DNA from 3 places in the Cobetia sp. MC34 genome. Region 2 is predicted to be linked to each of the others. Evidence: predicted binding sites of a transcription regulator. Region 2 holds the regulator's gene; each other region holds the start of a gene.
The links. The regulator LexA, encoded in region 2, represses DNA repair genes until DNA is damaged. The targets are predictions, from matches to a motif close to TACTGTNTANNTANACAGTA.
Positions count from the first base shown of each region.

Region 1: IZU87_RS05075 (YqiA/YcfP family alpha/beta fold hydrolase) is a predicted target of LexA. The motif match lies at 5,929-5,948, and genes of this name have one in related genera.
Region 3: recN (DNA repair protein RecN) is a predicted target of LexA. The motif match lies at 8,048-8,067, and genes of this name have one in related genera.

Region 1 covers NZ_JADPPY010000006.1:56,268-66,379, reverse strand. The annotation lists gene serB (phosphoserine phosphatase SerB) at 1-431, opposite strand, end outside; gene parC (DNA topoisomerase IV subunit A) at 538-2,814, opposite strand; gene parE (DNA topoisomerase IV subunit B) at 2,922-4,802, opposite strand; gene IZU87_RS05075 (YqiA/YcfP family alpha/beta fold hydrolase) at 5,017-5,769, opposite strand; gene pgi (glucose-6-phosphate isomerase) at 6,033-7,736, opposite strand; gene cmoA (carboxy-S-adenosyl-L-methionine synthase CmoA) at 7,941-8,687, shown strand; gene cmoB (tRNA 5-methoxyuridine(34)/uridine 5-oxyacetic acid(34) synthase CmoB) at 8,719-9,747, shown strand; gene norR (nitric oxide reductase transcriptional regulator NorR) at 9,862-10,112, opposite strand, start outside.
Region 2 covers NZ_JADPPY010000001.1:77,371-87,482, reverse strand. The annotation lists gene IZU87_RS00370 (methylglyoxal synthase) at 114-587, opposite strand; gene pyk (pyruvate kinase) at 667-2,136, opposite strand; gene topA (type I DNA topoisomerase) at 2,909-5,551, shown strand; gene IZU87_RS00355 (DUF6586 family protein) at 5,551-6,030, shown strand; gene IZU87_RS00350 (hypothetical protein) at 6,283-6,522, shown strand; gene lexA (transcriptional repressor LexA) at 6,641-7,270, opposite strand; gene IZU87_RS00340 (TetR/AcrR family transcriptional regulator) at 7,851-8,528, shown strand; gene IZU87_RS00335 (L,D-transpeptidase) at 8,528-9,070, shown strand; gene nagZ (beta-N-acetylhexosaminidase) at 9,330-10,112, shown strand, end outside.
Region 3 covers NZ_JADPPY010000010.1:61,778-71,889, reverse strand. The annotation lists gene carA (glutamine-hydrolyzing carbamoyl-phosphate synthase small subunit) at 1-896, opposite strand, end outside; gene dapB (4-hydroxy-tetrahydrodipicolinate reductase) at 1,498-2,304, opposite strand; gene IZU87_RS07600 (esterase-like activity of phytase family protein) at 2,515-3,543, shown strand; gene dnaJ (molecular chaperone DnaJ) at 3,707-4,858, opposite strand; gene dnaK (molecular chaperone DnaK) at 5,028-6,950, opposite strand; gene grpE (nucleotide exchange factor GrpE) at 7,154-7,777, opposite strand; gene recN (DNA repair protein RecN) at 8,154-9,824, shown strand; gene fur (ferric iron uptake transcriptional regulator) at 10,043-10,112, opposite strand, start outside.

The sequences.
Region 1 (10,112 bases), on a different contig from region 2:
GCGCCTTCGGCCGGTGACTCGCCATCCAGCGGCTCACGCCCCGACAGACGATGCATCAGCTCGACGGTGATGCCGAATTCGGCTGTCAGGCCACCGACCTCGGCCAGAATGCCGGCCGGCAGACACGGCGCCAGCAGCGTCAGAATCCAGCGCGGGCGCTCCGCCTGATGGCTCCAGCGCGCGTATTCCTCAGCACCGACCTGCACGGCCTGCACATCCAGCCCCAGCTGTTCACCGGCGGCGGCCAGCGCGGCCTCCAGGTCGGACTCCGCGCCGAGAGCCACCAGCGCTTCCAGCGACACCAGCCCGAAGGTCACGCTCTGATTGATGTCCAGCAGTCGTGCGCCGCTGCGCGCCAGCGCCTGACCAAGCCCTGCCAGCTGTCCTGGACGAGCCGTACCGGTGGCACGGATCAAGATACGTTGTGTCATTGGAAAATCATTCCTGAGCAATGAATCATCAAGGTGTCGCCCACGGGACATGTCGGCGTCAACGCCGACGCACCTCAGCTAACAAGCCAGGCCATCCGGCCCGGATTCAACTATCGACGGCCAGACGGTCGACCTTCTGGAAGCCCTTGGGCAGCTTGCTGCCACGGCGGCCACGCTCGCCACGATAATAATCGAGATCCGCCCCCTTGAGCAGGGTCTTGCGCTTGCCGGCATGCACCACCAGGGTCGCACCAGCGGGCAAGACCACCAGCGAGCGCACGAACTCCTCGCGGTTGGCGGCGCGTTCGCCCGGAATCGACAGCATCTTGTTACCCTTGCCCTTGGACATCTCGGGCAGCTCGGAGAGCGGGAAGACCAGCAGGCGCCCTTCGTTGGACACCACCGCCACTTCCAAGGCCGCGGGCGCGCCATCGGCAGCCTCCGGCACTGTCGGCACCTCGACCGGTGACAGCACCGCACAGCCGCGCGGCAAGGTCAGCGCTGCCTTGCCGGACTTGTTCTTGCCGGTGAGCTGTTCGAGCGTGGTCACGAAGCCATAGCCGCCATCGGAGGCCAGCAGATAGCGCGCGGAAGGCGCATCGAGCAGCAGCCCGACCATCGCCGCCCCCGCCGCTGGATTAATGCGCCCGGTGATCGGCTCGCCCTGCCCGCGTGCACTGGGCAGATTGTGCGCGGCCAGGGTGTAGGCACGCCCGGTGTCATCCAGCAGCACCAGCGGCTGATTGGTCTTGCCACGCGCCGCCAGATGGAAGCGGTCGCCGGCCTTGTAGGACAGGCCTTCGGGGTCGATATCATGCCCCTTGGCGGCACGGATCCAGCCCTTCTCGGACAGCGCGACGGTGATCGGGTCGGCGCCCATCAGCTCGACTTCCGACAGCGCCTTGGCTTCACCGCGCTCGACCAGCGGCGAGCGACGTGCATCACCGAAGTCGGTGGCGGCCTGCTCAAGCTCACTGTCGATCAGGTCCGTCAGTGCTTCGTCATTGCCCAGCAGATGCTTGAGGTGCTTGCGCTCGCGCTTGAGCTCGTCCTGCTCGCCACGCAGCTTCATCTCTTCAAGACGCGCCAGGTGACGCAGACGCAGCTCGAGGATCGCCTCGGCCTGACGCTCGGAGAGCTGGAAGGTCTCGATCAGGCTGGCCTTGGGGTCTTCCTCCTCGCGGATGATGCGAATCACCTCGTCGAGATTCAGATAAGCCGTCAGCAGACCCTCGAGGATATGCAGACGGTCCTCGACCTTGGCCAGACGATGCTCGAGGCGGCGACGCACGGTGGCACGACGATAGCGCAGCCACTCGGCCAGCATCTCGTGCAGCGCCATCACCCGCGGGCGCCCCTTGAGATCGATGACGTTCATGTTGACGCGCGCGTTCTTCTCGAGGTCCGTGGTGGCGAACAGGTGCGCCATCAGGCCTTCGATATCGACACGATTGGAGCGCGGCTGAATCAGCAGGCGCGTCGGGTTCTCGTGGTCGGACTCATCACGCAGGTCCGCGACCATCGGCAGCTTCTTGGCCTGCATCTGGGCGGCGATCTGCTCGATCACCTTGGCGCCGGAGACCTGATACGGCAGCGCCGTGATCACGATATCGCCCTCTTCCAGCACGTAGCGGGCGCGCATCTTCACGCTGCCACGACCGGTGCGATAGAGCTTGGCGAGATCGGTGCGCGGCGTGATGATCTCCGCCTCGGTGGGGAAGTCCGGTGCCGGCAGGTACTCCATCAACTGATCGCTGTCGGAGTCCGGATGACGCAGCAGATGGCGCGTGGCGGCCACGACTTCATGCACGTTGTGCGGCGGGATGTCGGTCGCCATGCCCACCGCGATACCGGTGGTGCCGTTGAGCAGCACATTGGGCAGACGCGCCGGCAGCACCTTGGGCTCGTTCATGGTGCCATCGAAGTTGGGCACCCAGTCGACGGTGCCCTGGGAGAGCTCGGACAGCAGCACCTCGGAGTACTTCGACAGCCGCGATTCGGTGTAACGCATCGCCGCGAAGGACTTGGGGTCATCCTGGCTACCCCAGTTGCCCTGGCCATCCACCAACGGATAGCGATAGCTGAACGGCTGCGCCATCAGCACCATCGCCTCGTAACAGGCACTGTCACCGTGCGGGTGGAACTTGCCCAGCACGTCGCCGACGGTACGCGCCGACTTCTTGTACTTGGCGTTGGCCGTCAGGGACAGTTCGCGCATGGCGTAGACGATGCGGCGCTGCACCGGCTTCATGCCATCGCCGACATGCGGCAGGGCGCGGTCGAGAATCACGTACATCGAGTAGTCGAGGTACGCCTTTTCGGTGTAGTCGCGCAGGGCCAGACGTTCGACGTCACCCTCCGCGACCTGGATATCCATGCTCATGGGCGCTTGACCTTGATTACGAGCGTAAAACCGGGGAGCGCCTGACTGTGGCGCTCCCGAAAGAATGCTGTCGCGCAGCTTGTCTGCTCTTGCAGCTCAACCGATGATCAGACCTCGATATCGGCCATGTTGCCGTAGTCCTCGAGCCAGCTCTTGCGATCACTGGCGCGCTTCTTGGCCAGCAGCATGTCGAGCATCTCGTGGGTGCCGTCATCCGCACTGCGCGTCAGCTGCACCAGACGGCGGGTGTCCGGTGCCATGGTCGTTTCCCGCAGCTGCAGCGGATTCATCTCACCCAGACCCTTGAAGCGCTGCACGTTGGGCGTGCCACGCTTGCTCTCGAGCTGCTTGAGGATGTGCGCCTTCTCGCTCTCGTCCAGGGCGTAATGCACTTCCTTGCCCAGGTCGATGCGGTACAGCGGCGGCATGGCGACGAAGACGCGCCCGGCATCCACCAGCGCCGGGAAGTGACGCACGAACAGCGCGCACAGCAGCGTGGCGATGTGCAGACCATCGGAGTCGGCGTCCGCCAGGATGCAGACCTTGTGATAGCGCAACTTGGTGAGGTCATCCGAGCCCGGGTCCAGGCCGATGGCGACCGCGATGTCGTGGACTTCCTGGGAGGAGTAGATGTCATGCGACTCGACTTCCCAGGTATTGAGGATCTTGCCACGCAGCGGCAGGATCGCCTGGGTCTCGCGGTTGCGGCCCTGCTTGGCGCTGCCGCCGGCGGAGTCGCCCTCGACCAGAAACAGCTCACTGTCGGCAGGGTCGGAGCTTGAGCAGTCCGAGAGTTTGCCCGGCAGCGCAGGCCCGGAGGTGACCTTCTTGCGCGCGACCTTCTTGGCGCTCTTCAGGCGGCGCTGGGCCGCCGAGATCACCAGTTCCGCCAGTGCTTCGGCCTGATCGACATGGTGGTTGAGCCACAGCGAGAAGGCGTCCTTGACCACGCCGGAGACGAAGGCGGCGACGCTGCGTGAGGACAGACGCTCCTTGGTCTGGCCGGCGAACTGCGGATCGAGCATCTTCACTGACAGCACGAAGGCTGCGCGCTCCCACAGGTCATCCGCGCTCAGCTTGACGCCACGCGGCAGCAGGCTGCGGTAGTCGCAGAATTCCTTGAGCGCCTCGAGCAGACCGGAGCGCAGGCCATTGACGTGGGTGCCACCCAGCGGCGTGGGGATCAGGTTGACGTAGGGTTCCTGCACCAGCTCGCCGCCTTCCGGCAGCCACTGGATCGCCCAGTCGACCCCGTGCTCCTCATCCTCGAAATGGCCGACGAAGGGCGATTCCGGCAGGCGTTCGAAGCCATCGGTGGCGCCGAGCAGGTAATCGCGCAGGCCATCCTCGTAGTGCCAGGTCGTCTCGCTGCCATCGGTCTCGATGAGCACGACCTTGAGGCCCGGACACAGCACGGCCTTGGCACGCAGCAGGTGGCGCAGACGCGGCATCGCCAGGCGCGGGCTGTCGAAGTAGCTCTCGTCCGGCCAGAAGCGCACCAGGGTGCCGGTATTGCGCTTGCCGACGGTGCCGATCTGGGTCAGCTCCTCGGCCTTCTCGCCATTCTCGAAGGCGATGCGCTGACGCAGGCCATCGCGGCACACTTCCACTTCCAGACGCGTCGACAGCGCATTGACCACCGAGACGCCCACGCCGTGCAGGCCGCCGGAGAAGCGATAGCTGTCCTGGGAGAACTTGCCCCCCGCGTGCAGCTTGGTGAGGATCAGCTCGATGCCGGTCACGCCATGCTCGGGGTGGATGTCGGTGGGCATGCCACGACCGTCATCGCCGACCTCGATACCGCCATTCTCGAGCAGGCGCACGCGGATTTCCTTCGCGTGCCCCGCCAGCGCCTCATCGACGGAGTTGTCGATGACTTCCTGCGCCAGGTGGTTGGGCCGAGAAGTGTCGGTATACATGCCGGGCCGCTTGCGGACCGGTTCGAGGCCGGAGAGGACCTCAATGGAACTGGCGCTGTACTGACTCATCGCAGCCTTGTGTCCTTGGTGTTGACGTCCGCCATCCGACTCGCCATTTCACGTGCGCGAGACGGACAACGGATTCCTGAAAAATGAGAGACCGGCGCCTGGCGTTCAGCATCGAACGCCCTGCCATGTCGTGCCAATCCATGTCGTGCCAAGAGGTGCCGTGCCCAGCCAGGTCGTGGTGTCTCGTAGCAGAAAGCACCACGCGCATGACCTGCTAGTCCGGCGCGACATGCATCGCCGCTGCGGTGGCGGGGGCCAGCCGGTGCCCGCCATGCGCCATGATCGCCGGCAGGTATTCCGCCAGCTGCGCAAAGCCGTGATCGCCACCCGGCGTGATGATCAAGCGACTTCCCTGATAGAGCCCTGCGGCATCATTGACATCCAATGTCTCATCGGCCGTCGCCAACAGCACCAGGGTGCGCTGCGCCGTGACCGGCTCCGCTTCCAATGCGAGCAGTCCGGGCCCGAAATCCTCGGTGACGGTGAACGTCACGCCGGTATAGGGGTTGGCATGCACCGAGCCGAGCCATTCGCTGACCAGTCGCGCGGGACGCACGGCCGGATTGATCAGCACACTGCGCGGCCCCTGACGCCAGACGCTCTGAGAAGGACCAGCCGGCCCCTCGAGGCGTGCGGCCTCACGCGCGACCAGCCAGGTGGCCAGGAAACCGCCCATGGAACTGCCGATCACCATGATGGCGTCGTCACAGGCAGGGTCTGCGGGGTCCAGCGCCAGGCGCTCACACAACGTGAGATAGGCCGCGTTGACCGCCGCCTGACCCGCGCCGGGCTCCGGGGGGATGTCCGGCATCACGCACGGCAGGCCGAACTGCTCTGCCGCGCGCTGCATCAAGCGTGCCTTGGGCGAACAACTGGCCGAATTGAAGCCGTGCAAGTACAGCAGACCCTTGACGGGCGCGGTGGCGTGCATCGCTGCCGTATCTGACGGAAAGGGGGAATTGGCCATCAGCACTCCCGACAACACGTCAGACCGCGAAACCTCCCCTCCCACGCCTCAAGATGGCTGGGCATCTCACGAGCGTTCATACGCTGGAAGCAGGGTTTTCGACGTTCCGCGTCGTGCTGTCTAGTGTAAACGATTGATTCGCTTATAGGATAGCGAGAATACTGTATAAATCAACAGAGAGCGACGACTGACGTCGCCGCTCGTCTTCCATGGCATATCAGCATGCCCTCACTCACACACTCTCACTCACATCCACTCTGGGCTCAGCGTGGGTCCTGATCCTGCGCTGCCCACACCGCTTCGATCAGCGCACGACTGGAGGCATCCAGCGTCTCGAAGCCTTCGCCGGTAGTCATGGTCGCTTCGGTGGCGGTGGCGATCTGCTTGCCCAGCTCCACGCCCCACTGATCGAAAGGGTTGATATCCCAGATGGTGGCCTGAACGAAGACCTTCTGCTCGTAGAGTGCAATCAACGCACCCAGCGTTTCCGGTGTCAGCGTCTCCAGCAGCAGCGTGGTCGACGGCTGATTGCCACGGTAGCGCTTGTGGTTCGGCTGCGCCTCATCACCGGGGATGGCGTCATCGCCCAGCATCAGTACACGTGACTGGGCGAAGCAGTTGGCCAGCGTCAGGCGGTGCTGTGCCTTGAGGTGGGCGCGTGTCTCGGCGTCCTCGACGTGATCATAACGGCACATCGGCGCGATGAAGTCACACTCGACCGCCTGGGTGCCCTGATGCAGCAGCTGATAGAAGGCGTGCTGGGCGTTCGGCCCCAGCTGGCCCCACAGCACCGGACAGGTCGAGTAGTCGATCATCTCGCCATCGTTGGTCACCGACTTGCCGTTGGATTCCATCTCCAGCTGCTCGAGGTAGCTTGCGAAGTATTCCAGACGACCGTCGTAGGGCAGGATGGAATGGGCGCGGATATCGAGGAAGTTGTTGTTCCAGATACCGGCCAGCGCCAGCAGCACCGGCAGATTGTCTTCCAGCGGCGCGGTGCGGAAGTGCTCATCCAGCTCATGCGCCCCGGCCAGCAGGCGACGGAAGTTGTCCATGCCGACATTGAGGGCGATGGGCAGCCCGATGGTGCCCCACAGCGAATAGCGGCCGCCGACCCAATCCCAGAACAGCAGCTGATGTTCCGGCGCGATGCCCCACTCGGTCATCTTCTCCGGCTTGGCGGAAGCGCCGATGAAGTGCTGGCGGTTGATCAGCGCTTCCAGGCGCCCTTCCGGGTCGAGGCGTGATTTGAGCCAGTCGCGCGCGGTGCGGGCATTGGACAGCGTGTCGATGGTCGAGAATGACTTGGAGGACAGGATGAACAGCGTGGTTTCCGGGCTGAAGGACTCCAGATAATCCGCCAGCTGGGAGCCATCCATGGTCGAGGCGAAGTGCACGCCGATCTCGTGGATGTCCTTGGGACGGCAATCGCTCAGGGCGCTGGAGACCATCAGCGGGCCCAGGTCCGAGCCACCGACACCGAGGTTGACCACGTCGGTGATCGGCTTGCCGGTGGCGCCGCGCCACTGGCCGCTGTGGAAGGTGTCGACCATCTCGGCCAGGTGCTCGAGGCTCTCGTGGATGGCCGGCACGATATCCTCGCCGTCCACCTCGAGGCTGGCGGAGCGCGGCAGACGCAGCGCGGCGTGCAGCGCCGGACGGTCTTCGGAGCGATTGACATGCTCACCGGCCAGCAGGCGCTTGATGCCCTGCTCGACGCCGGTTTCGCGCGCCAGATCCAGCAGCAGCTCCAGGGTCTCGCCCTTGAGGCGCTGCTTGGAGAGATCCAGACGCAGCCCCGCGGCAGAGCGCGTGAAGGTCGCCACTCGGTCACGCCCTTGCGCCGCATCCTCGGCGAACAGGTCCTTCAGATGCACATCGGCCATCTGCTCTTGATGATGGCGCGCGAGAGCCTGCCAGGCCTGGGTATTACGACGCGCAGAACGTGCCGCTGATTGAGTGGACATGGCCACCTCTCTCCTTGAAGTGTAATGACCGGCCCTGCATGGCCCGGCCTGAAATCGATTGATGGAGGCATCACCCGCCGGCCGTGACGGGTGCGTCACGGGCGCCGAATGCGTAGAATGGCGGGCCCGACGGGGCGCTCTGCCCGGCCGGTCCTCGGCCACAGGCATGTCGCCCTGGCCCACTGCCCGATGAAGCCTTGATCCATGAGTGATGCATCTTACCGTGACGCGATATTTACGACACCCCTTGACCGTGTCGCCAGCTTCTCCTTCGACGAGCAGGTCGTCAGCTGCTTTCCGGACATGCTGCGCCGCTCGGTGCCGGGTTACGGTCAGATCATCGCCATGCTGGGCCTGATGGCCCGCGCTCACCTGCGTCCCGGCGCGCGGGTCTATGATCTGGGCTGCTCACTGGGTGCTGCCAGCATGGCGCTGGCCCGCGAGATGGCCGCCGAGGATATCGAGATCGAGGCCGTCGATCTGTCCAGACCGATGGTCGAGCGCGCCAGCCGCGAACTCGCCGAGGCCTTCCCCGACCATCGCATCAACGTCACCGAAGCCGATATTCGCACCCTCGACTATCAGCCGGCCGGCATGATCGTGGTCAATCTGACGCTGCAGTTCCTGCCGCCGGAAGATCGCGACGCCGTGATCGACAAGCTGTTCGCGGCACTGGAACCCGGCGGCGTGCTGATCCTCTCCGAGAAGATCATCAGCGATGATCCGGTCGAGAATGCCTGGCTGATCGAACGGTATCATGACTTCAAGCGCGCCAACGGCTACTCCGATCTGGAAATCTCCCAGAAACGTGAGGCCCTCGAGGACGTGATGAAGCCCGACAGCCTGAGCACGCATCACGAGCGCCTGGCGCGCGCCGGCTTCCAGCGCAGCCATACCTGGCTGCAATACCTGAATTTCGCATCGATGGTCGCCTTCAAAGCCGCCGAATGACCGCCACGCCTGCACGGACCCGACCCAGCGCATGAGCATTTCCCCGTATGACCGCGACCTTTACCGTGCCTTCACCGAGCTTGCCTGTGAGCCAGGCGCCGTCGGCGACGGCTTCGCCCGCTGGCTGGGCGCCCTGCCCGAGCAACTGGCCAATGGCCTGGACCGCAAGCGTCATGCCGACCTCAAGGCCTGGCATGGCGCGCTGGAAAAGCTGCCCGCCCTGCCCGACGCGCGCGATGTACAGCTGGATGCCGACCGGGTCGGTGCACGCTTCCCGACTGGCCTGACTAGCGGCCAGCTGCGCCAGAGCGAGAACCTGCTGCGTGCGATGATGCCGTGGCGCAAGGGCCCCTATCAGCTCGACGAGATCCATATCGACACCGAATGGCGCTCCGACTGGAAGTGGCAGCGTCTCGCGCCGCACCTGTCGGATCTCACCCATCGCCGCGTGCTGGATGTCGGCGGCGGCAATGGCTACCACGGCTGGCGCATGGTCGGTGCAGGCGCGGCCTTCACGCTGGTGATCGACCCTTCACCGCGCTTCTACTGCCAGTTCCATGCCGTGCGCCACTTCATCGGCGCGGACCACCCCCGGGGCCGCAATCTGCACTTCCTGCCGGTGGGCATCGAGGATGTGCCAGCGAAGATGGGCGCCTTCGATAGCGTATTCTCGATGGGCGTGCTCTATCATCGCCCCTCGCCGATGGACCACCTCTTCCAGCTGCGTGACACCCTGCGTCCTGGCGGCGAGCTGGTGCTGGAAACCCTGGTGGTGGAAGGTGACGTGACGACGGTGCTGATGCCCGGCGAGCGCTACGCCGCGATGCCCAATGTCTACTTCCTGCCCTCCTCACAGGCGCTGGCCCACTGGTGCGAGCGCGCCGGCTTCAAGGACGTGCGCATCGTCGATGAAGCCGTGACCACCCTGGACGAGCAGCGTGCCACCGACTGGATGACCTACCACTCGCTGAGCGACTTCCTCGATCCCGCTGACCCGAGCCTGACCCGCGAAGGCCACCCGGCGCCGCGGCGTGCGGTGCTGATCGCCACTCGCGCCTGAGCTGGCGTCTGCACGCGCGTTCGAGACACGAACTTCTCGTCGCGCCAGGGCCGGCGGCGGCAGAGATACAACAACGGCGATGCTCCATGAGCATCGCCGTTTTCTTTTCTCTCCTCAGACAATTCCCAGACGCTGCGCCTGCCGGTACAGGTTGCCGCGATCGACCTTGAGTCTGCGCGCCGCCTCCGCCCAGTTGCGATCACTCGCCTGCCAGACCCGCGAGATGTGCTCACGCTGAAATGCCTCGGTGGCATCGCGTAGCCCCAGCGTCTCGTCGCCGTCCTGCCAGGCGGTGCGCGGTGCAGAGCTTCCTTCCCCTGTCTGACTCGCTCCTGCCATCTGACTCGCTCTTCCTGTCTGATCCA
Region 2 (10,112 bases):
CAGGCAATACTGCCCGTCTGCGCAAAAGGTAGTTTGATTACAACATCTGGCCATGAAAACGCCGCCTCTCTTGCGAGCAGGCGGCGTTTTCATGGGGCGACATCCAGCGTCATTCAGGCGCGGGTGCTGACCCAGTCATTGGCGTCCGGCACGGCCACTTCGACTTCCTCGGAGATCAACTTCGAGTGGAAGAGGAAGTCCGCGCTGGCCGCATTGCTGGCGACCGGCACGTTCCACAATGCCGCCAGGCGCAGCAGCGCCTTGACGTCAGGGTCGTGCGGCATCGGCGCGAACGGGTCCCACAGGAAGACCAGCAGGTCCAGATTGCCTTCGGCGATGCGCGCGCCGATCTGCTGATCACCGCCCAGCGGGCCGCTCAGCAGGCCCTCGACCTCGAGGCCCAGCTCCTTGCTGATGCGGCGGGCTGTGGTGCCCGTGCCCAGCAGCTGGTGGCGGGACAGCTCATCGCGCCAGCGATTGGCCCACGCCAGCATTTCATCCTTCTTGCCATCGTGCGCCACCAGCGCAATGCGCTTGCGTGCTGGCAGGGTGCGCCGTGCCTGGCGCTTGGGTCGTTGTTCGCTCATTCCCTGACCTCCTGAGGATGGGGCAATGTCGCTGGCCTCCCTCCCTGAAAGGCCCGGGGCGGGAGGCCAGCGAGGCCGATCAGTCGATGGTGCTGCCGACAGTGACGATCTTCATGGTGTTGGTGCCGCCATGTGCGTTCATCTGGTCGCCACGGGTCAGGATCACCAGGTCACCGCGAGTCGCGATGCCGCGGGCTTCCAGCTCCGCGATGGCGCGACGATTGATTTCCGCCGCCGGCAATTCGCTGGAATCGAAGGGCAGTGACACCACGCCGCGGTAGAGGGCCATGCGACGCTGGGTCTTCTGGTCCTGCGCCAGGCCGACGATGGGCAGACCGGAGCGGATGCGCGAGGCGATCAGCGGGGTATAGCCGGATTCCGTCATGCACACGATGGCCACGACACCGGTCAGGTGGTTGGCGGCATACATCGCGGACAGCGCGATGGTCTCGTCGGTCTTGCTGAAGCCTTCGTGGATGCGGTGCTGGGATTCCTGCGCGGCACGCTCACGTTCGGCGCCCAGGCAGACGCGATCCATGGTCTCGATGGTCTCGACCGGGAAGTCGCCGGCGGCGGTCTCGGCCGACAGCATCACGGCGTCGGTGCCGTCGAGCACGGCATTGGCGACGTCGAAGACTTCGGCGCGGGTCGGCAGCGGCGCGCTGATCATGGATTCCATCATCTGGGTGGCCGTGATGACCACGCGATTGAGGCTGCGCGCGCGGCGGATCATGCGCTTCTGCACGCCGATCAGCTGAGCATCGCCAATCTCGACGCCCAGATCGCCACGCGCCACCATCACGCCTTCACTGGCGAGGATGATGCCATCCAGCACGGCGTCGTCGGCCACGGCTTCGGCGCGCTCGACCTTGGCGATCAGGCCGATGTCACGACCTTCCTCGCCCAGCAGTTCACGTGCCAGCTGCATGTCGGCGCCGCTGCGCGGGAAGGACACGGCCAGATAGTCGACGCCGATATCGATGGCGGTCTTCAGGTCAGCCTTGTCCTTGTCGGTCAGGGCTTCGGCAGACAGGCCGCCGCCTTGCTTGTTGATGCCCTTGTTGTTGGACAGCTTGCCGCCGACCTTGACGGTGGTGTGGATCTCGTTGCCCTTGAGCTCATTGACCTCAAGCACCACACGGCCATCGTCGAGCAGCAGCACGTCGCCCGCGACCACGTCATCGGCCAGTTCCTGGTAGTCACAGCCGACACGCTCGACGGTACCTTCATCACGGCCCAGGCCGATATCGAGGATGAACGGCTGGCCTTCGCTCAGCTTGACGGCGGTATCCTTGAAGCGCGCGATGCGGATCTTCGGACCCTGCAGGTCGCCCAGCACGGCGACGCTGCGGCCCTGGGCGGCGGCGGCCTGACGTACGGCCTCGGCGCGCATGCGGTGATCTTCGGGGCTACCGTGGGAGAAGTTGAGGCGTACCACATCGACTCCGGCACGAATCATCGCGTCGAGCACACCCGGCTTGTCACTGGCAGGGCCGAGAGTGGCGACAATCTTGGTGCGGCGGATCGGGCCGTTGAACGCGTGCGGCATGAAAGCATACTCCTTGAACACTGGCGTGATGGACTGGCTGAAAACGCAAACCAGGTTGTTGTCATTTTACTACATTGAAGGCTGAAAGGGAGCCTGTCGAGTATCGTCGGCTGTCGTTGTCCATTCTCGTGATCACGATCGGGACTGCAAGGGGTGACGTGAAGTATGCCGAGCGATTGTTGCGAATACGTTGTCGCGGGTACGCGGACATGGGCTGGGGCGCTAGGGTATGCCGCGCTGCGCCATGCGGGCGCGGCCCGTCATTTCGACGCCTGACGGCCAGGCGTCGCATGCTCTCTGCGGCAGCGTCGTGGTGACCGCCCCGTCACGCCAATGTCCGCCGGCTGGCTTTCACTGACAGCCATTCCAGTGCTACCTATATAGTGGCAATACCCTGCTGGGCGAAATTTCCGCGCATCGGCCCAGCGCAGACCGTGCACCGGCCCCATGTATCGGGCCCGTTGACCGCTGCCATGCGCTGATGACCTATGCTCAAACCCGGCTCGGATGCCGGATTGCCACGACCACATGCCTGATGGCTGTCGATGTCATTCGGCGCAAGCCGCACGCTGACATGGCGGGTGGCATGGCAGGTCTCGAGGTTGTCGCAGAGGCGACCTGTCGAGCCGCCTTGTCGAGGCGTCAGTCTCAACATTGCTGGTCAGCGCTGAAATGCTGGGGTAGGGTAGGCGCATTTTTCGGCTGGGACAAAACCCAGCGCGACGAGTCATTCGCCGGCGCAATCAGCGCCGGCCAGGAGATGCGAGCAACCATGGGCAAGTCACTGGTGATCGTCGAGTCGCCCGCCAAGGCCAAGACCATCAACAAGTATCTCGGCAACGACTTCGTGGTGAAGTCGAGTGTCGGGCACATCCGCGACCTGCCGACCAGCGGTAGCGGCAAGCAGGCCACCGACCCCAAGGAACGTGCCCGTCAGGCGGCGGAGACTCGCAAGATGTCGCCCGAGGTCAAGGCGGCTCACAAGGCGCAGAAGGCCAAGACCCAGTTGATCCGCCGCATGGGGGTCGACCCGGAGAATGGCTGGGAGGCGCATTACGAGATCCTGCCCGGCAAGGAAAAGGTCGTTTCCGAGCTGACGCGTCTGGCCGAGAAAGCCGACACCATCTATCTCGCGACGGATCTGGACCGCGAAGGTGAGGCGATTGCCTGGCACCTGCGCGAGACCATCGGTGGCGACGATTCGCGTTACAAGCGCGTGGTGTTCAACGAGATCACCAAGAAGGCGATCACGGCGGCCTTCGATGAGCCGGGCGAGCTGAAGATGGATCGCGTGCATGCCCAGCAGGCACGCCGCTATCTGGATCGCGTCGTCGGCTTCATGGTCTCGCCGCTGCTGTGGGCCAAGGTCGCTCGTGGTCTGTCCGCCGGGCGTGTGCAGTCGGTTGCCGTGCGTCTGATCGTCGAGCGTGAGCGCGAGATCCGCGCCTTCATCCCCGAAGAGTTCTGGGATGTCCACGCTGAGCTGGCCGCCGCCAGTGGTGAAGCGATCCGTTTCGAGCTGGCGCGTCAGGATGGCAAGGCCTTCCGTCCGACCAGCGAGAAGGAGACGATGGACCGCATCGCGGCGCTGCGCACGGCCAAGCTCGCGATCACCAATCGTGAAGACAAGCCGACGCGCTCCAAGCCGAACGCGCCGTTCATCACCTCGACCCTGCAGCAGGCGGCCAGTGGTCGTCTCGGCTTCTCGGTCAAGAAGACCATGATGATGGCCCAGCGTCTCTACGAGGCGGGTTACATCACCTACATGCGTACCGACTCGACCAATCTGTCGGCGGACGCGGTGGCCACGGCGCGCGACTTCATCAGCGAAGAATACGGCAGCAACTACCTGCCGGAAGCGGCCAACGTCTACTCCAGCAAGGAAGGCGCCCAGGAAGCGCACGAAGCGATTCGTCCTTCCGAAGTGTCGCGCCGCGCCACCGATCTCGCCGGCATGGAGCGTGACGCCGAGCGCCTGTATGAGCTGATCTGGCGTCAGTTCGTGGCCTGTCAGATGCTGCCGGCCGAATACCTGTCCTCCACGCTGACCATCGAAGTGGATGGCTACGAGCTGCGCGCCAAGGGCCGTGTGCTCAAGTTCGACGGTTACACGCGTGTCATGAAGCCGATGGGCAAGAAGGAAGAGGACCAGTCGCTGCCGGACCTCGCCATCGGTGAGAAGCTGGACCTGGTCGAGCTGCAGCCGCTGCAGCACTTCACCAAGCCCACGGCGCGTTACACCGAGGCCAGCCTGGTCAAGGAGCTGGAGAAGCGCGGTATCGGTCGTCCGTCCACCTATGCCGCCATCATCTCCACCATCCAGGACCGTGGCTACGTGGCGCTGGAAAACCGTCGCTTCTATGCCGAGAAGCTGGGCGATATCGTCACCGATCGCCTCAGCGAGTCCTTCAAGGACCTGATGGACTTCGGCTTCACGGCGCGCATGGAAGACTATCTCGATGAGGTGGCCAACGGCGGGCGCAACTGGCGCGAGCTGCTGGACACCTTCTACGCCGAGTTCAAGGCCGAGCTGGACCACGCCCAGTCCGAAGAGGGCATGCGTCCCAACCAGCCGGTGCCGACGGACATCGCCTGCCCGACCTGTGGGCGTGAGATGCAGATTCGTACCGCCTCGACCGGGGTCTTCCTGGGCTGTTCCGGCTACAACCTGCCGCCCAAGGAGCGCTGCAAGACTACCATCGATCTGCTGCCGGGCGATGAAGCCGTGGCGGCCGATGCCGGTGAAGATGCCGAGACGGATGCGCTGCGCGCCAAGCGTCGCTGCCCGATCTGCGCCACCGCGATGGACAGCTACCTGATCGATGAGCAGCGCAAGCTGCACGTCTGCGGCAATAGCCCGGACTGTGTCGGTCATGAGGTCGAGGAAGGTCAGTTCCGCATCAAGGGCTACGATGGCCCGGTGATCGAGTGCGACAAGTGCGGCTCCGACATGCAGCTCAAGACCGGGCGTTTCGGCAAGTACTTCGGCTGCACCAACGAGAATTGCAAGAATACCCGCAAGCTGCTCAAGTCCGGTGAGGTGGCGCCGCCGAAGATGGACCCGATTCCGATGCCGGAACTTGCCTGCGTCAAGGTCGAGGACCACTACGTGCTGCGCGATGGCGCCAGTGGCCTGTTCCTGGCGGCCAGTCAGTTCCCCAAGAATCGCGAGACGCGTCCGCCGCTGGTCAAGGAGCTCAAGGCGCACGCCGACGAGCTGCCGGAGAAGTATCACTTCATTCTCGAGGCCCCGGATCAGGACCCGGACGGACGTCCGGCGCAGATTCGCTTCTCGCGCAAGGTCAAGGCTCAGTACGTCATGACCGATGAGGAAGGCAAGGCGACCGGTTGGAAGGCGACCTACGACAACGGCCGCTGGGTCGTCGAGGACAAGCGCAAGGGAGCCAAGAGCTGATGAGCCAGCGTGCCCGTACCAATCAGCTGCTGTATCAGGCTGAGTTGCTGCTGGCCCAGTCAGCAGCCTCTGGCGACGATGAGCATGCCGTGGCGCGTCGCATGGCCGGTGAAGAGGGCGCGCTCGCCCTGCTGGAGCTGGCGCTGGCGTCATTGCTGGAAGAATGTGCCGTGACGGCGCGCTGGCCGCAGGGTAGCTGGCGCGAGCGCCTGGCGTCGCCGCCGACGCCCATCGCCGAGGTCGAGCAGCTGCGCAGCCTGCTGGAGCGCCCCGACAGCTGGTTGTCTGAGCTGGTCGCGGATGTGACCCGCCTGCATGAAGAGGGCGGCGTCGCTCGCCGCGAGGAATCGCGTTCGCGTGGTGATGGTCTGATCATCGCGGCAGCCTCGAGCGCCTCGCTGGCCGAGCGTCTCAGCGCCGCCATCACGGCATTCAAGGCGCTGCTGCCGCAGCTGCGCGAGTCGAGTGTCGAGTGGTAGGTCAAGGCGTTGATCTGGTGCTGCACGCTGGTGATGACTGGCGCATGGCAATCGGGTGACGTTTCGCCTTCACGGGTGCTAGACTGATCGCATTGTGGCAAGCCCTGCATTCTCCGGTACGACCATGGCTCTGGCTGTGGTCGTACTTTTTTCTGCGTCGCTGATGGCAACGCGGTGCCGGGCTTGCCAGCCGTCGCGCTGACGATTACAACGACGCCGGTATCTCGCGAGATGCCGTGCAGGAGGAATGACGTGTCCGATCCCGCCGTACTTGAAATTGTGCAAATGGAAGATGGTGAAGTGATTCTGCGCGCCGCGGAAAGCGAAGGTGAGCCGCTGCTCAGCATTCGCATTTCGGACGAGGCTGCTGATCTGCTGCGTGACAATCGTTTCGAGGTCGCGCGTGAGATGATCGACCACGCCATCACCCGGACTCGCCTCTGGGATGGCGAAGAAGACGAGGACGAGCAGTCAGAAGGCATCGTGCACTGATTCATCGCTCGTGCTTCGCGCACAAAAAAACCCGCCTCGAGGCGGGTTTTTTTTGTGCAATGCGTGCGGCTTTTCTGCTGCTCAGAACTCTGCGAGAAAAGCGCTGCTGGTCAAGGCCTCAGTGCAGGCCACCATCGCGGATGACGCCCACCCCGAGACCCTCTATCTCCAGGCTGTCCGTGCGCAGGTCGACCTTGATCGGCGAGAAATCCTCGTTCTCGGCTTCCAGCCACACGTAGTGCCCGTCACGGCGGAAGCGCTTGACGGTGACCTCATCCCCCAGACGTGCCACCACGATCTGCCCGTCACGCACGCTGGTGGTGCGGTGCACGGCCAGCAGGTCGCCTTCCAGAATCCCCACATCCTTCATCGACACGCCGCGCACACGCAGCAGGTAGTCGGCAGCCGGCGAGAAGTAGTCGCTCGGCAGCGGACAATGACGGTCGATATGCTCGCTGGCAAGAATCGGGCTGCCGGCGGCCACTTCCCCGATCACCGGCAGGCCATCGTTGGCGCTGTCGTCGACGTCAGCCAGCGACGGCACGCGAATGCCGCGTGAGGTGCCTGGCACCATCTCGATGGCGCCCTTGCGCTTGAGGGCGCGCAGATGCTCCTCGGCGGCATTCGGCGAGCGGAAGCCCAGCGCCTGGGCGATTTCGGCCCGCGTCGGCGGGTAGCCAGAGGACTTGATGGTCTTGATGATGAAGTCGAAGACATCCTGCTGGCGCGGAGTAAGCGGCTGGGTCATGGCATTGCCTTTGGCCTGGGCGGCATCTTGAGCTGACGGCACGGGGTGTGCATCCATACAACTGTCATTGTATCCAGTCATGGCGGTCATGCAAGGCATCGTGGCTTGCGTGGTGGCCTCAAAGGGCAGGTAGTCGCCGGCTTATCGCTGCCTGGCGACTTTTCGTGCCGATATCCGAGGCATTCTTTCTTGAAGGGAATGTCTGGAAGTGAATGCCTGGAGGTGAATGTCTGGAGATGAATGTCTGGAGATGAATGTCTGGAGATGAACCCGGCCTGGCTCTGGCGGGGTGGTCAGTCACCGAGCATGACGAGCCCTTGAATCGGGATGGTCAGCGCTGAGGGAATATCAGGCTTGGCTAAACCTCTGGCGTTTGAAACGCGAGAGAATTGTCAGTCATGGCATGGCGCGCTAGAATCAAAGCGTTTCAAACGAATGTTCGCCGATGGTAGTGCTCACGGGTGTCATGATCGAACGCGCCTTGCGGTGAACCTGCACCACCTCATGAGAGAGTCGCCGCGCGGGGCTTGCGCCGTGACCTACGACTCCAGTCCTTTTCTACCTGACAAGGGTTCCGCCCATGGCCCAGACCGATACCGTTACCCGCATCCTCGATACTGCCGAGGTGCTGTTCGCCGAGCGCGGCTTCGCCGAGACCTCACTGCGTAACATCACCAGCAAGGCCAAGGTCAATCTGGCGGCGGTGAACTACCACTTCGGCTCCAAGAAATCGCTGATCCAGGCGGTCTTCGCACGCTATCTCGACCCGTTCAGTGAGCGTTTCCACGCGGCACTCGACAGCGTCGAGCAGCAATGCGCCGGGCGCCAGGTGCCGCTGGAGGTCCTGCTGGAGGTGATGGCGCGTACCGTGCTGGAGGTGCCGGCCGAGCGCAATAGCCTGCGTACCTTCATGCGCCTGCTCGGGCTTGCCTATACCCAGGGTCAGGGCCACATGCGGCGCTATATCCGCGAGCATTACGGCACGGTCTTCAGCCGCTTCGCCGAGCTTCTGAAGCTGGCGACGCCTGATCTGCCGGACAACGAGCGCTTCTGGCGTCTGCACTTCATGCTCGGCAGCGTGATATTCACCTTCTCGGGCCTGGATGCGCTGCGCGATATCGAGGAGGCCGAGTACGGCCATCACACCACGGTGCGCGAGCTGATCCAGCACATGCGGCCGGTGGTGGTCGCGGCGATGGCAGCGCCGTTGCCGGCCACGCTCGGAGATGGTGAGGCGGTCACCCAGGCGGCCAGCTGATGGCCTGCTGGGTAGCGGTGGATCTCTCGCGCCAGAGCCTTGAGATACGCAATGACGCGCCGAGTGGCAGTCGTGATGCGCCGCCCCCCGCGGCTGACCCTGACGCGCTGGTGCATGCCTGCGCGATCTCCAGCGGCCTCAACGGTATCGGCGAGCTCGACGGCAGCGGTTGCACGCCAACCGGCTGGCATGTGATTCGTGCCGCCATCGGGGCGGGCAATCCGCGTGGCGCCGTCTATCGCGGCCGGCGCTTCACGGGCGAGGTGTTCACGCCCGAGCTTGCCTTAGAGCATCCTGAGCGTGACTGGATCCTGACGCGCATTCTGTGGCTCAGCGGCCGCGAGCCCGGCGTCAATCGTGGTCGCAATGCCCGCGGCGAGCGGGTCGATAGCCTGCGCCGCTACATCTATTTTCATGGCACGCCCAGCACGGAGCCCATGGGGGTAGCGGCGTCCCACGGCTGCATTCGCTTGCGTGATGACGACCTGCTGCGACTCTTTGCCGAGGCTGTGCCCGGCACCCCGGTGCTGCTGCATGCCTGAAGGCGTTGGTGCCCGAGTCTGATACCCTCCATGAGCTGTCACCGGAACCTGGGTGACAGCCCCTTGCCGGGGCGCAGCTGGCCGCGACTGTTCGATAGGGGTTCAGTCGGCTAGAATTGCGCCTTTCCTCGCGCTGGCAGCCTGATTCATCACGTTTCTTCCAGGCTGCCGAGCCCCGTAAAAGACATGAAGTCCTGGCGGTCGTGATTCCTCTCTTCACGGGACATCACTGCCGCAGGCCATGGACAGGAAGGATGACATGACACAGCCACTGGGCTCCGTAATGGTCGATGTTGCGGGGCTGACCCTCGCCCGCGACGAACGTGAACTGCTGGCACGCCCTGCCGTCGGGGGCGTCATCCTGTTTGCGCGCAATTGCGCCTCTCCCGAGCAGGTACAGGAGCTGAGCCGCGAGATTCGCAGCGTCAATCCGCACCTGCTGATCGCCATCGATCAGGAGGGCGGGCGCGTCCAGCGTCTGCGCGAGGGCGTGACACGCCTGCCATCGATGCGCAGCCTGGCACAGTGCTGTCTCGGCCGTGACTGTGATGGCTGCGGCGAAGACGCCCAGGCCGCAGGCCTGGGTCTGGCACGCGATGCCGGCTGGCTGCTGGGCATGGAGATGGCAGCCATCGGCTGTGATATCACCTTTGCGCCGGTACTGGATATCGATGTGGCGGGCTCGACCATCATTGGCGATCGCAGCTTCGGCGCCACGCCGGAAGACGTCATCGCGGTGGGCGGCGCCTTCATCGACGGGCTGCAGGAGGCGGGCATGTCGGCCGTCGGCAAGCATTACCCGGGGCATGGTGGCATCTCGGCAGATACCCATCTGGAGCGCGTGGTCGATCCGCGGCCGTTCCGCGAGCTGCGCGAGCATGACCTCAAGCCCTTCGCGGCTCTCGCCGAGCGTCTGGGCGGCGTGATGCCGGCGCATGTGATCTATCCGGATTTCGATGCACGTCCCGCGGGCTTCTCGCCCAGCTGGTTGGGCCTGCTGCGCGAAGAGTTCGGCTTCAAGGGCGCCATCTTCTCCGATGAT
Region 3 (10,112 bases), on a different contig from region 2:
GGGTGGTTGGCACCGTGGTGACCGTGGCCCATCTTGACCGTGCTCGCGCCGGAGGCCAGTGCCAGCAGCTGGTGACCCAGGCAGATGCCGAAGACCGGCGTGTCGGTCTCGAGCACTTCACGAATCGCGGTGATGGCGTAGTCGCAGGGCTCGGGGTCGCCCGGGCCGTTGGACAGGAAGACGCCATCCGGATTGAGCGCCAACACATCGGCGGCAGGCGTCTGCGCCGGCACGACGGTCAGGCGGCAGCCGCGGGAGGCCAGCATGCGCAGGATGTTGTGCTTGACGCCGTAGTCGTAGGCGACCACATGGAAGGGACGTTCGGACTCACGGGTATCGGCGTAGCCTTCACCCAGTGTCCATTCGCCTTCGTGCCACTCGAACTGCTCGCTGCAGGAGGCTTCCTTGGCCAGGTCCATGCCCTTCAGACCCGGGAAGGCGCGAGCCGCTTCCAGCGCGCGTTCGACGGCATCATCACCCTGGGCATCTTCACCGGCGAGGATGGCACCGTTCAGGGAGCCCTTCTCGCGCAGGATGCGCGTCAGGCGACGTGTGTCGATATCAGCGATGCCGACGACATTCTCGTCGCGCAGGTACTGATCGAGGGAGCGAGTGGAACGGAAGTTGCTGGCCAGCAGCGGGAGGTCGCGGATGACCAGGCCGGCGGCTGCGACGCTGTCGGACTCGGTGTCCTCGTCGTTGATGCCGGTATTGCCGATGTGCGGATACGTCAGAGTGACGATCTGTCGGGTGTAGGAGGGATCGGTCAGGATTTCCTGGTAGCCGGTCATGGCAGTGTTGAACACTACCTCGCCGCTGGTCTGCCCATCAGCACCGATGGCGCTGCCGTGAAATACACTGCCGTCTTCCAAGGCCAGTATCGCGGGTTTGATCAACGCAACGTCCTCCCCATAGTGTCCACTTTCCTGCCCGGAATCCGCGGTCGAACACCGGACATGCTGCTTGATTATCGTGCTCGGCATTCGCCGAGCCTGTGTCCCGCTGCCGACTTCTGCCAGGTGCCTGTCACTGGACAGACGCGCGCCAGAAGCGGCAAATTCAGGTTGCAAAAAAGCGGGACGAAACCGAAAAATCAGGTTTCATCCCGCTTGTTATCATTCTTCGGAATGCTGCTGGCCCGAGCGCTGCCAAAACGGCAACCAATAGGGCGGCCAAGAACGTGGCCAAATTGGGTAGAGATTACCGGAATCCTTGAGTGCTGACCACCCCGCGCATGCCCCGCCAGCAGGCGACAGGGCCCACGATACGGTCGTTTCGTCGCCGCGGTCAGCTTGACGAAACCCTTGGCCGAGCCGGGACACTGCACAGCGCTTGTAAAGCGAGGCAGTCCAGCGGCGCAAGGCGGCCAGAATGGCTCACGCGTGCGCCGCATCCTGCCCACCGAGACAGCTTTCAAGAAATTCTCCTGAATGTCGCCAGACTGTCATCTCAGCGCTTGGCTCTCCATTCCGCTCCCCACTTTGCTCTCCACTTCGCTCACTTGAGCCCCAGCACATCCTGCATGTCATAGCGGCCGACTTCGCGTCCTGACAGCCATTCGGCCGCGCGTGCCGCGCCCTTGGCGAAGGTCATGCGGCTCGACGCCTTGTGGGTGATCTCGATGCGCTCGCCTTCAGTGGCGAACATCACGGTGTGCTCACCGACGATGTCACCGGCACGCACGGTGGCGAAGCCGATTTCCTTGTCGGTACGCGGGCCGCACTGACCTTCACGCGCGAAGACACCATGGGTGGCGAGATCACGTCCGATGGAATGTGCCACGGCCTCGCCCATCGCCAGCGCCGTGCCGGACGGGGCATCGACCTTGTGGCGGTGGTGCGCCTCGATGATCTCGATGTCATAGCCGGCATCGCCGAGGGCACGCGCGGCGGTCTCCAGCAGCTTGAGGGTCAGGTTGACGCCGGAACTCATGTTGGCCGCGAACACGAAGGGCACGCTGTCACGGTAGCCATCCAGCTGCTCGAGCTGCTCCGGCGTGAAGCCGGTCGTGCCGATCACCATGCGCTTGCCGTGCTCGGCGCACAGCGCCAGGTTGGCCAGCGTCACCTGCGGTGCGGTGAAATCGATCACCACATCGAAGTCATCCACCACGGCAGCCAGACTGTCGCTGGCGACCACGCCCAGACGGCCCTGACCGGCCAGCTCACCGATGTCGACGCCCGCCAGGGAGCTGCCGGATTCGACGATGCCCGCCGCCAGCGTCAGACCTTCCACTGCACCGACGGCCTCGACCAACGTGCGTCCCATGCGTCCGGCGACGCCCATGATTGCGATACGGGTCATGCTGACTCCTGCCTGTTGTGGGTCTTGAGGGTGACAGCCCGCGAGCATGCCCCGAGCGTGCCACCTATGCTGTGCCACGAGTATATCAGCCGCCTGCAGTGTTGGCTGACGTCATGTATTTGTGCCGGTTACGCGCTAGAGTAGCCTCGTACCAGGTTGTCTCCTGTTGATCGTCATTTTTCTCATCACCGCTCAGTCTCCGGAGTCAGCATGCCTGCACGCCAATCCCCCGCCTCGCGCCGCTGGCGCATGCTCCAGACCCTCGCTGTCACCACGGCGCTCGCCGGCCTGTTGAGCGCCTGCGGCGTTCACCCGCGCCCCTACACGCTGGCATCGCCGGAACAGAAAAGCGAGTTCCCGGAAATCCAGTGGTGCGGCACGCTCAGGCTGCCGGGCAAATGGCTGGATGACACCCCCGTCGGGGGCCTGTCGGATATCGGCTGGGACCAGGACGAGTCACTGCTGTATGCCGTGTCGGACCGCGGCTGGCTGCACCGCCTGCGGCTCGCCTTCCGTCACGGTGAGCTGGTCGGGGCCAAGGCGCTCAACACCTACACCCTGCGCGACGAGACCGATGTCTCGCTGCGCGGCGCCCTCAGTGATGCCGAGGGCCTGCAGCTGCTGCGCGCGAACAATGACCGCCGCGGCGATTCCCGCCTGGTGATCAGCTTCGAGCAGCAGCCACGCGTCGAGCACTTCCTGCCCAGCGGCCTGGCCGTCAGCGAGCCCTTCACCCCGATGGGCGCACGCGGTGCGGCGCCCAACAACGGCATGGAAGCCCTGACCCTGCACCCGGAATACGGCATGCTCGCCGGACTGGAAGCCACGCCGGAAGGCATGAGCGACGGCATGACGCGCATCTTCAGCCTCGACGACAAGCACGAGTGGAGCTACCCGCTGGCCAGCGACACCGGCTCGAGCCTGACCGCGATGGAGATGCTGCCCGACGGTGACATGCTGATGCTGGAGCGCGCCTTCTCACCGCCCTTCCCGCTGGTGATCAGTCTGCGCCGCGCGCATCTCGGTGAGCCCGGCACCCAGGCCGAGGTGCGCACCCTGGCACGCCTGTCGAGCGGCGATGGCTGGTCGCTGGACAACTTCGAAGGGCTGACGCATCTGGAAGGCAATCGCTTCCTGATGATCTCGGATGACAACTTCAGCAGCTTCCAGACCACGCTGCTGAGCTGCTTTGCCGTCATCGAACCCGAAGCCTTCACGGCTGAATCAGCGCCGGAATAGCCATGTCCCCGGGCTGCGTTACTGGACTGAGCCACTGGTCCGAGTTACCAGAATGAGCCACCGAGCCTGAAACGCGAGAGCCCCGCACTCGAGGAGTCGAGTACGGGGCTCTCTGGCATGAAGGCCATCCACGGGGCTGACCCGCGGACGGCAAGGCGAACGCCTAGGGCTTCATGTCTTCGAAGAACTTCTTCACGCCATCGAAGAAGCTGTTCTCCTTCGGTGAATGGCTCTTGCCGGTATCACCAAGGCTCTGCTGGAACTGACGCAGCAGCTCCTTCTGCTCTTCATTCAGGCTGACCGGGGTCTCGATGACCACCTTGCACAGCAGGTCCCCGGCGGGGCCGCCGCGCACCGGCTTGACGCCCTTGCCGCGCAGACGGAACAGCTTGCCGGTCTGGGTCTCGGCCGGAATCTTCAGCACGACACGTCCGTCGAGGGTCGGCACGTTGAGCTCGCCGCCCAGCGCCGCATCGACGAAGCTGATCGGCACTTCACACTGCAGGTGACGACCATCGCGCTTGAAGATCTCGTGCTCGCGCAGGTTGACCTGCACATACAGATCACCTGACGGCCCGCCGTTGACACCGCCCTCGCCTTCGCCGTTCAGACGGATGCGATCGCCGGTGTCGACGCCCGGCGGAATCTTGACCGAGAGGGTCTTGGATTCCTGGACGCGGCCTTCGCCGTGACACTTGCGGCACGGCACGCTGATCTTCTCGCCACGACCGTGGCAGGTCGGACACGCCTGCTCGACCGCGAAGAAGCCCTGCTGCATGCGCACCTTGCCCATGCCATTGCAGGTCGGACAGGTCTCCTTGCTGGAACCCGGCTCGGCACCATCGCCATCGCAGTGGCCACAGGCCGCCAGACGCGGCACGCGGATATCGACCGTGGTACCGGCGACCGCCGATTCCAGATCGAGGTCCAGGTTGTAACGCAGGTCGCTGCCGCGCTGCGGAGCGTTCGGGTTGCGACGACCACCGCCGCCACCGAAGATGTCACCGAAGACATCGCCGAACACATCGCCGAAGCCGCCGGCACCACCACCGCCAAAGCCGCCGCCACCGAAGCCACCGCCGCCCTGACCATCGACACCGGCATGACCGAACTGGTCATAGGCGGCGCGCTTGTCAGCATCGGACAGCACTTCGTAGGCTTCAGAGACTTCACGGAACTTCTCGGCCGAAGTTTCATCATCCGGGTTGCGGTCCGGGTGATGCTTCTGGGCCAGGCGTCGGTACGCCTTCTTGATGTCCTTGGTGTCGGCGCCACGCTCGACACCAAGCACTTCGTAATAATCACGCTTGGACATGGATCAGGTCCGCCTGGATTGCTGGCAGCCTGAGGCTGCCGGTCTGTTCTGGAATGCCGGTTGTCACCGGTGGCTCGCGGCTAGCGCAAGGCGCCACCGATGCAAACGACAACGCGGGACACCTTCACAAGGCTCCCGCGCTGTCATCAGACGTCGTTCAAGAAATCCCTCAGGACTTCTTGTCGTCGTTGACTTCCTCGTACTCGGCGTCAACCACGTCGTCGTCCTGCTTCTTGCCAGCCTGACCTTCGGCAGCCTGCTCACCCTGGGCGCCCTGCTCGGCGTAGAGCTTCTGCGCCAGGTTGCCGGACGCTTCGGTCAGTGCATCCAGCTTGGCCTGGATCGCATCCTTGTCGTCGCCTTTCAGGGCTTCTTCCAGCTCGGAGATCGCCGTCTCGATGGCTTCCTTCTCGCTGGCTTCGGCCTTGTCACCGGCTTCGGTCAGGGTCTTCTTGGTCGCGTGAATCATGCCGTCGGCCTGATTGCGCAGCTGGACCATTTCCTCGAACTTCTTGTCTTCGTCGGCGTTGGCTTCCGCGTCACGCACCATCTGTTCGATCTCGTCGTCGGACAGGCCGCCGGAAGACTTGATGACGATGGACTGTTCCTTGCCGGTCGCCTTGTCCTTGGCGGACACGTTCAGGATACCGTTGGCATCCAGATCGAAGGCGACTTCGATCTGCGGCACACCGCGCGGTGCCGGCGGAATGTCGGCCAGGTCGAAGCGACCCAGAGACTTGTTCTGCGCGGCCTGCTTGCGCTCACCCTGCAGGACGTGGATGGTCACCGCGCCCTGGTTGTCGTCAGCGGTGGAGAACACCTGGGACTTCTTGGTCGGGATGGTGGTGTTCTTCTCGATCAGCGGCGTCAGCACGCCACCCATGGTCTCGATACCGAGGGTCAGCGGCGTCACGTCCAGCAGCAGCACGTCCTTGACGTCGCCGCCCAGCACGCCGCCCTGGATACCGGCGCCGACGGCGACCGCTTCATCCGGGTTAACGTCCTTGCGAGCTTCCTTGCCGAAGAACTCGGCCACCTTGGACTGCACCAGCGGCATGCGGGTCTGACCACCGACCAGGATGACGTCGTCGATCTCGGAGGCGGACAGGCCGGCGTCGGACAGTGCGGTCTGGCACGGCTTCAGGGAGCGTGCGACCAGGTCGTCGACCAGAGACTCGAGCTTGGAACGGGTCACCTTGACGTTCAGGTGCTTCGGACCGGTGTTGTCAGCCGTGATGTACGGCAGGTTCACATCGGTCTGCTGAGCGCTGGACAGCTCGATCTTGGCCTTCTCGGCGGCTTCCTTCAGACGCTGCATGGCGAGGTTGTCGCCGGACAGATCGATGCCGCTGTCTGCCTTGAACTGGTCAACCAGGTAGTTGATCAGGTGCATGTCGAAATCTTCACCACCCAGGAAGGTGTCGCCGTTGGTGGCGAGCACTTCGAACTGGGTCTCACCGTCGACGTCGGCGACTTCGATGATGGAGATATCGAAGGTACCGCCGCCCAGGTCATAAACCGCGATGGTCTTGTCACCACGAGACTTGTCCATGCCGTAGGCGAGGGCTGCGGCAGTCGGCTCGTTGATGATGCGCTTGACGTCAAGACCCGCGATGCGGCCGGCGTCCTTGGTCGCCTGACGCTGGGAATCGTTGAAGTAGGCCGGCACGGTGATGACGGCTTCGGTGACTTCTTCACCGAGGTAGTCTTCCGCGGTCTTCTTCATCTTCTTGAGGATTTCCGCACTGATCTGCGGCGGAGCCATCTTCTTGTCTTTCACCTGCACCCAGGCGTCGCCGTTGTCGGCTTCGACAATCTTGTACGGCACCATCTTGATGTCTTTCTGAACCACATCATCCTTGAACTTGCGACCGATCAGGCGCTTGACCGCGAAGAGAGTGTTCTCCGGGTTGGTCACTGCCTGACGCTTGGCCGACTGGCCGACCAGAATCTCGTTGTCGTCGGTGTAAGCGATGATGGACGGTGTGGTGCGACCGCCTTCAGCGTTTTCGATGACCTTGGTTTTCTCGCCGTCGAGCACTGCCACACAGGAGTTGGTAGTACCCAAGTCAATACCGATGATGCGTCCCATAATCGTATACCTCGAATCTGTTGCTAGCCTGAAAGATAAGTCTGGATGTCGGCACCTTGTGTCGGTGCCTGAACTTGTTTCTCTAGATGGGGTCGCGTGTCAGGGTTTCAAGACCCGGCCGGGCAAATTTTCCCGGGCCGGATCGCCCTGAGCCCCCACAGGGCGCGATCCAACGCCTATCGGGCGTCGGGAGCGCGCAGGCCTCAGGAGACCTTGCTGACTGCCACCATCGCCGGACGCACCAGGCGGCCATTGAGGGTGTAACCCTTCTGCATCACGTCGATGACGCTGTTCGGCTCCGCGTCCGGGGACGGCACCATGGCGACAGCCTGATGGTATTCCGGATCGAAGGGCTCGCCGTGCGGATCCAGCTGCTCGACGCCTGACTTGTTCAGGGCATCCAGCTGCATTTTCAAGGTCATCTCGATGCCTTCGACGTGGGTCTTGGCCGCTTCGTCACCCGACATGGATTCCAGTGCCTTCTCGAGGGAATCCACCACCGGCAGCATTTCCTTGACGAACTTCTCCAGCGCGAACTTGCGCGCCTTCTCGGCGTCCTGCTCGGCACGACGGCGCGCGTTCTGCGCATCGGCAGCCGCACGCAGCGCCTGGTCCTTGGCTTCCTTGACGGCCTGCTCAAGCTCTTCGACTTGGGCGGCCAGCATCTCGGCTTCCGGGTTGTCCACCAGAGAGCCTTCGGCGCCGGTATCGTCGGCATCCAGTACGTTGTCGATCACTTCACCTTCCGGCGTTTCCGGCTGCGGCTCGGCATCGCGAGCGGCACGCTGAAGCTCTTCATCCATCGGGGTCTGCGGGTCCTGAGCCATGCTGATCTCCTGCGGGCCGGCGTCTATGCGCCATTGCCCTGATTCGTGGCCTGCTGAGCTTGTCGCGAAGCATCACGCGCACTGGCTGACAGACAGGCCATGAGTTGCCTTGAGAGGCAGCAAGGCCAGGCCATTGCTGCCGACTGAAAGTGTCAGTGCCTCTATATGGGGACAGCACATCGCTTCTCAAGCCTTGCCGCAGGCTTTTCTCCCCACTGAGTCCGGCATGGATTGAAGGCCACCCGAACGTGCTGTATAAAAAGCCATGTTCACTGTATAAACATACTGTATGGCGACACCGTAGCCCGCCCATCGAGTCCGGGTCCGCTGATGTTCCCCCAGCACGGCGTACGTCAAAGCCCCCTCAGAGGTAGTCATGCTGCTGCAACTCGCCATCCAAGATTTTGCCATCGTCGAAACGCTGGAACTCGATTTCCGCCGCGGCATGACCGCCATCACCGGCGAGACCGGTGCCGGCAAGTCCATCCTGCTCGGCGCCCTCGGCCTGTGCCTGGGCGAGCGTGCCGATGCCGGCAGCGTGCGCCATGGCGCCGACCGCGCCGACCTCATCGCGCGTTTCGATATCAGTGAGCTTGGCGACGCCCATCAGTGGCTGGATGAGCGCGAACTGGGCAGCGACGACTGCCTGCTGCGTCGCGTCATCACCGCCAGCGGCCGCTCCAAGGCCTGGATCAACGGCACGCCCTGCACCATCGCCGACCTGCGCGAGCTGGGCGAGCACCTGATCGACATCCACTCCCAGCACGCCCATCACTCCCTACTTAAGGAAGAGACGCATCTGCGTCAGCTCGACGAATATGCGGGCCTGGAGACTCAGGCTGCCCAGTTGCGCGAGGATTTCCGTCACTGGCAGGAGGCGCATCGTCGCCTCAAGCGCATGAGCAATGATGGCGATGAGGTGCGTGCGCGTCGCCAGCTGCTGCGCTATCAGGTCGAGGAGCTCGATGAACTGGCGCTGTGCGAAGGGGAGCTGGAAGCCCTGGAACAGGAGCAGGAAACGCTGGCCAATGCCGAGCAGATTCTGGCCGAGGCGCAGTCCGCCGCCGAGTGCTGTGATCACGACGAAGAAGGTGCGCTGTCACGCCTCAACCAGGCCCTGGCGCGCCTGGCGCATCTGCCGGGCAACGAACATGGCTCACTGGCCAGTGCGCTGGGCATGCTCGAGGAAGCGCGCATCCAGATAGAAGAAGCGGCGCGTGAACTGCATCGCTTCGTGGAAGTCACCGAACTCGACCCCGAGCGTCTGGCCTTCGTCGATGAGCGCCTGAGCCGCATTCATCAGATCGCGCGCAAGCATCATGTGATGCCGGACGAGCTGCATGGCCTTCATCAGCGCCTGAGCGAAGAACTCGACGGCCTGGGTGGCGATGAGGAGGCCATCGAAGCCTTGCGCGAAGAAGTGGCTCAGCGTCGCGAGGCCTGGAAGGGGCTGGCGAGCGAGGTGAGCGCCAAACGCGCCACCGCCGCCCCGCAACTGGCCAGCGACATCCAGGACCAGCTGGCCTTCCTCGGCATGGGCAAGGCCACCTTCGAGGTCGCCATCGAGGCGCGGGAGCGCCCGCAGCCCGAGGGCATGGAACGCATCCACTTCCGCATCAGCGCCAACCCGGGCCAGCCGCCACGTGCGCTGGCCAAGGTCGCCTCCGGCGGCGAGCTCTCGCGTGTGTCACTGGCGATCCAGGTCGTGGCCGCCAGTCGCTCGACCATCCCCAGCCTGGTCTTCGATGAAGTCGATGTCGGCATCTCCGGCGCTACCGCCGAGATCGTCGGTCAGCTGCTGCGTCGCCTGGGCGACAAGGGCCAGGTGCTGACCGTCACGCACCTGCCGCAGGTCGCCGCACAGGCGCATCAGCACCTGCATATAGAGAAGCAGGCCGAGAAGGACACCACCCGCACCCATATGGCGCTGCTGGATGAAAGCGGCCGCGTGCGCGAGCTGGCACGCATGCTGGGCGGCATTCATCTCTCCGAGCAGACCCTCGCCCATGCCCGCGAGATGCTCGGCGCTGCCGACAGCCGCCACTGAGCACTGTCGTCAAAGTCGCCGTCGCCGTCGCCGTCGCCGCTCATGCACTGCCAGCGACATCCATTCGTCCAATGATGCTCCTCAACAAGACGAACGCCAGAGTCATGGATTGAGGAAACATGAACGCCAGATACACGAACGGCCGCCCCTGAGGGCGGCCGTTCGTGTATCTGGCCGGAGAAGGCTCTCCGGCCACGTCATCCCTGACGCAACCCGCGTCAGCTATCGCTCTTGTCGCCCTTGGGACGCACGTAGAGCACTAGCGCATGCTCGACCAGCTCATAGCCG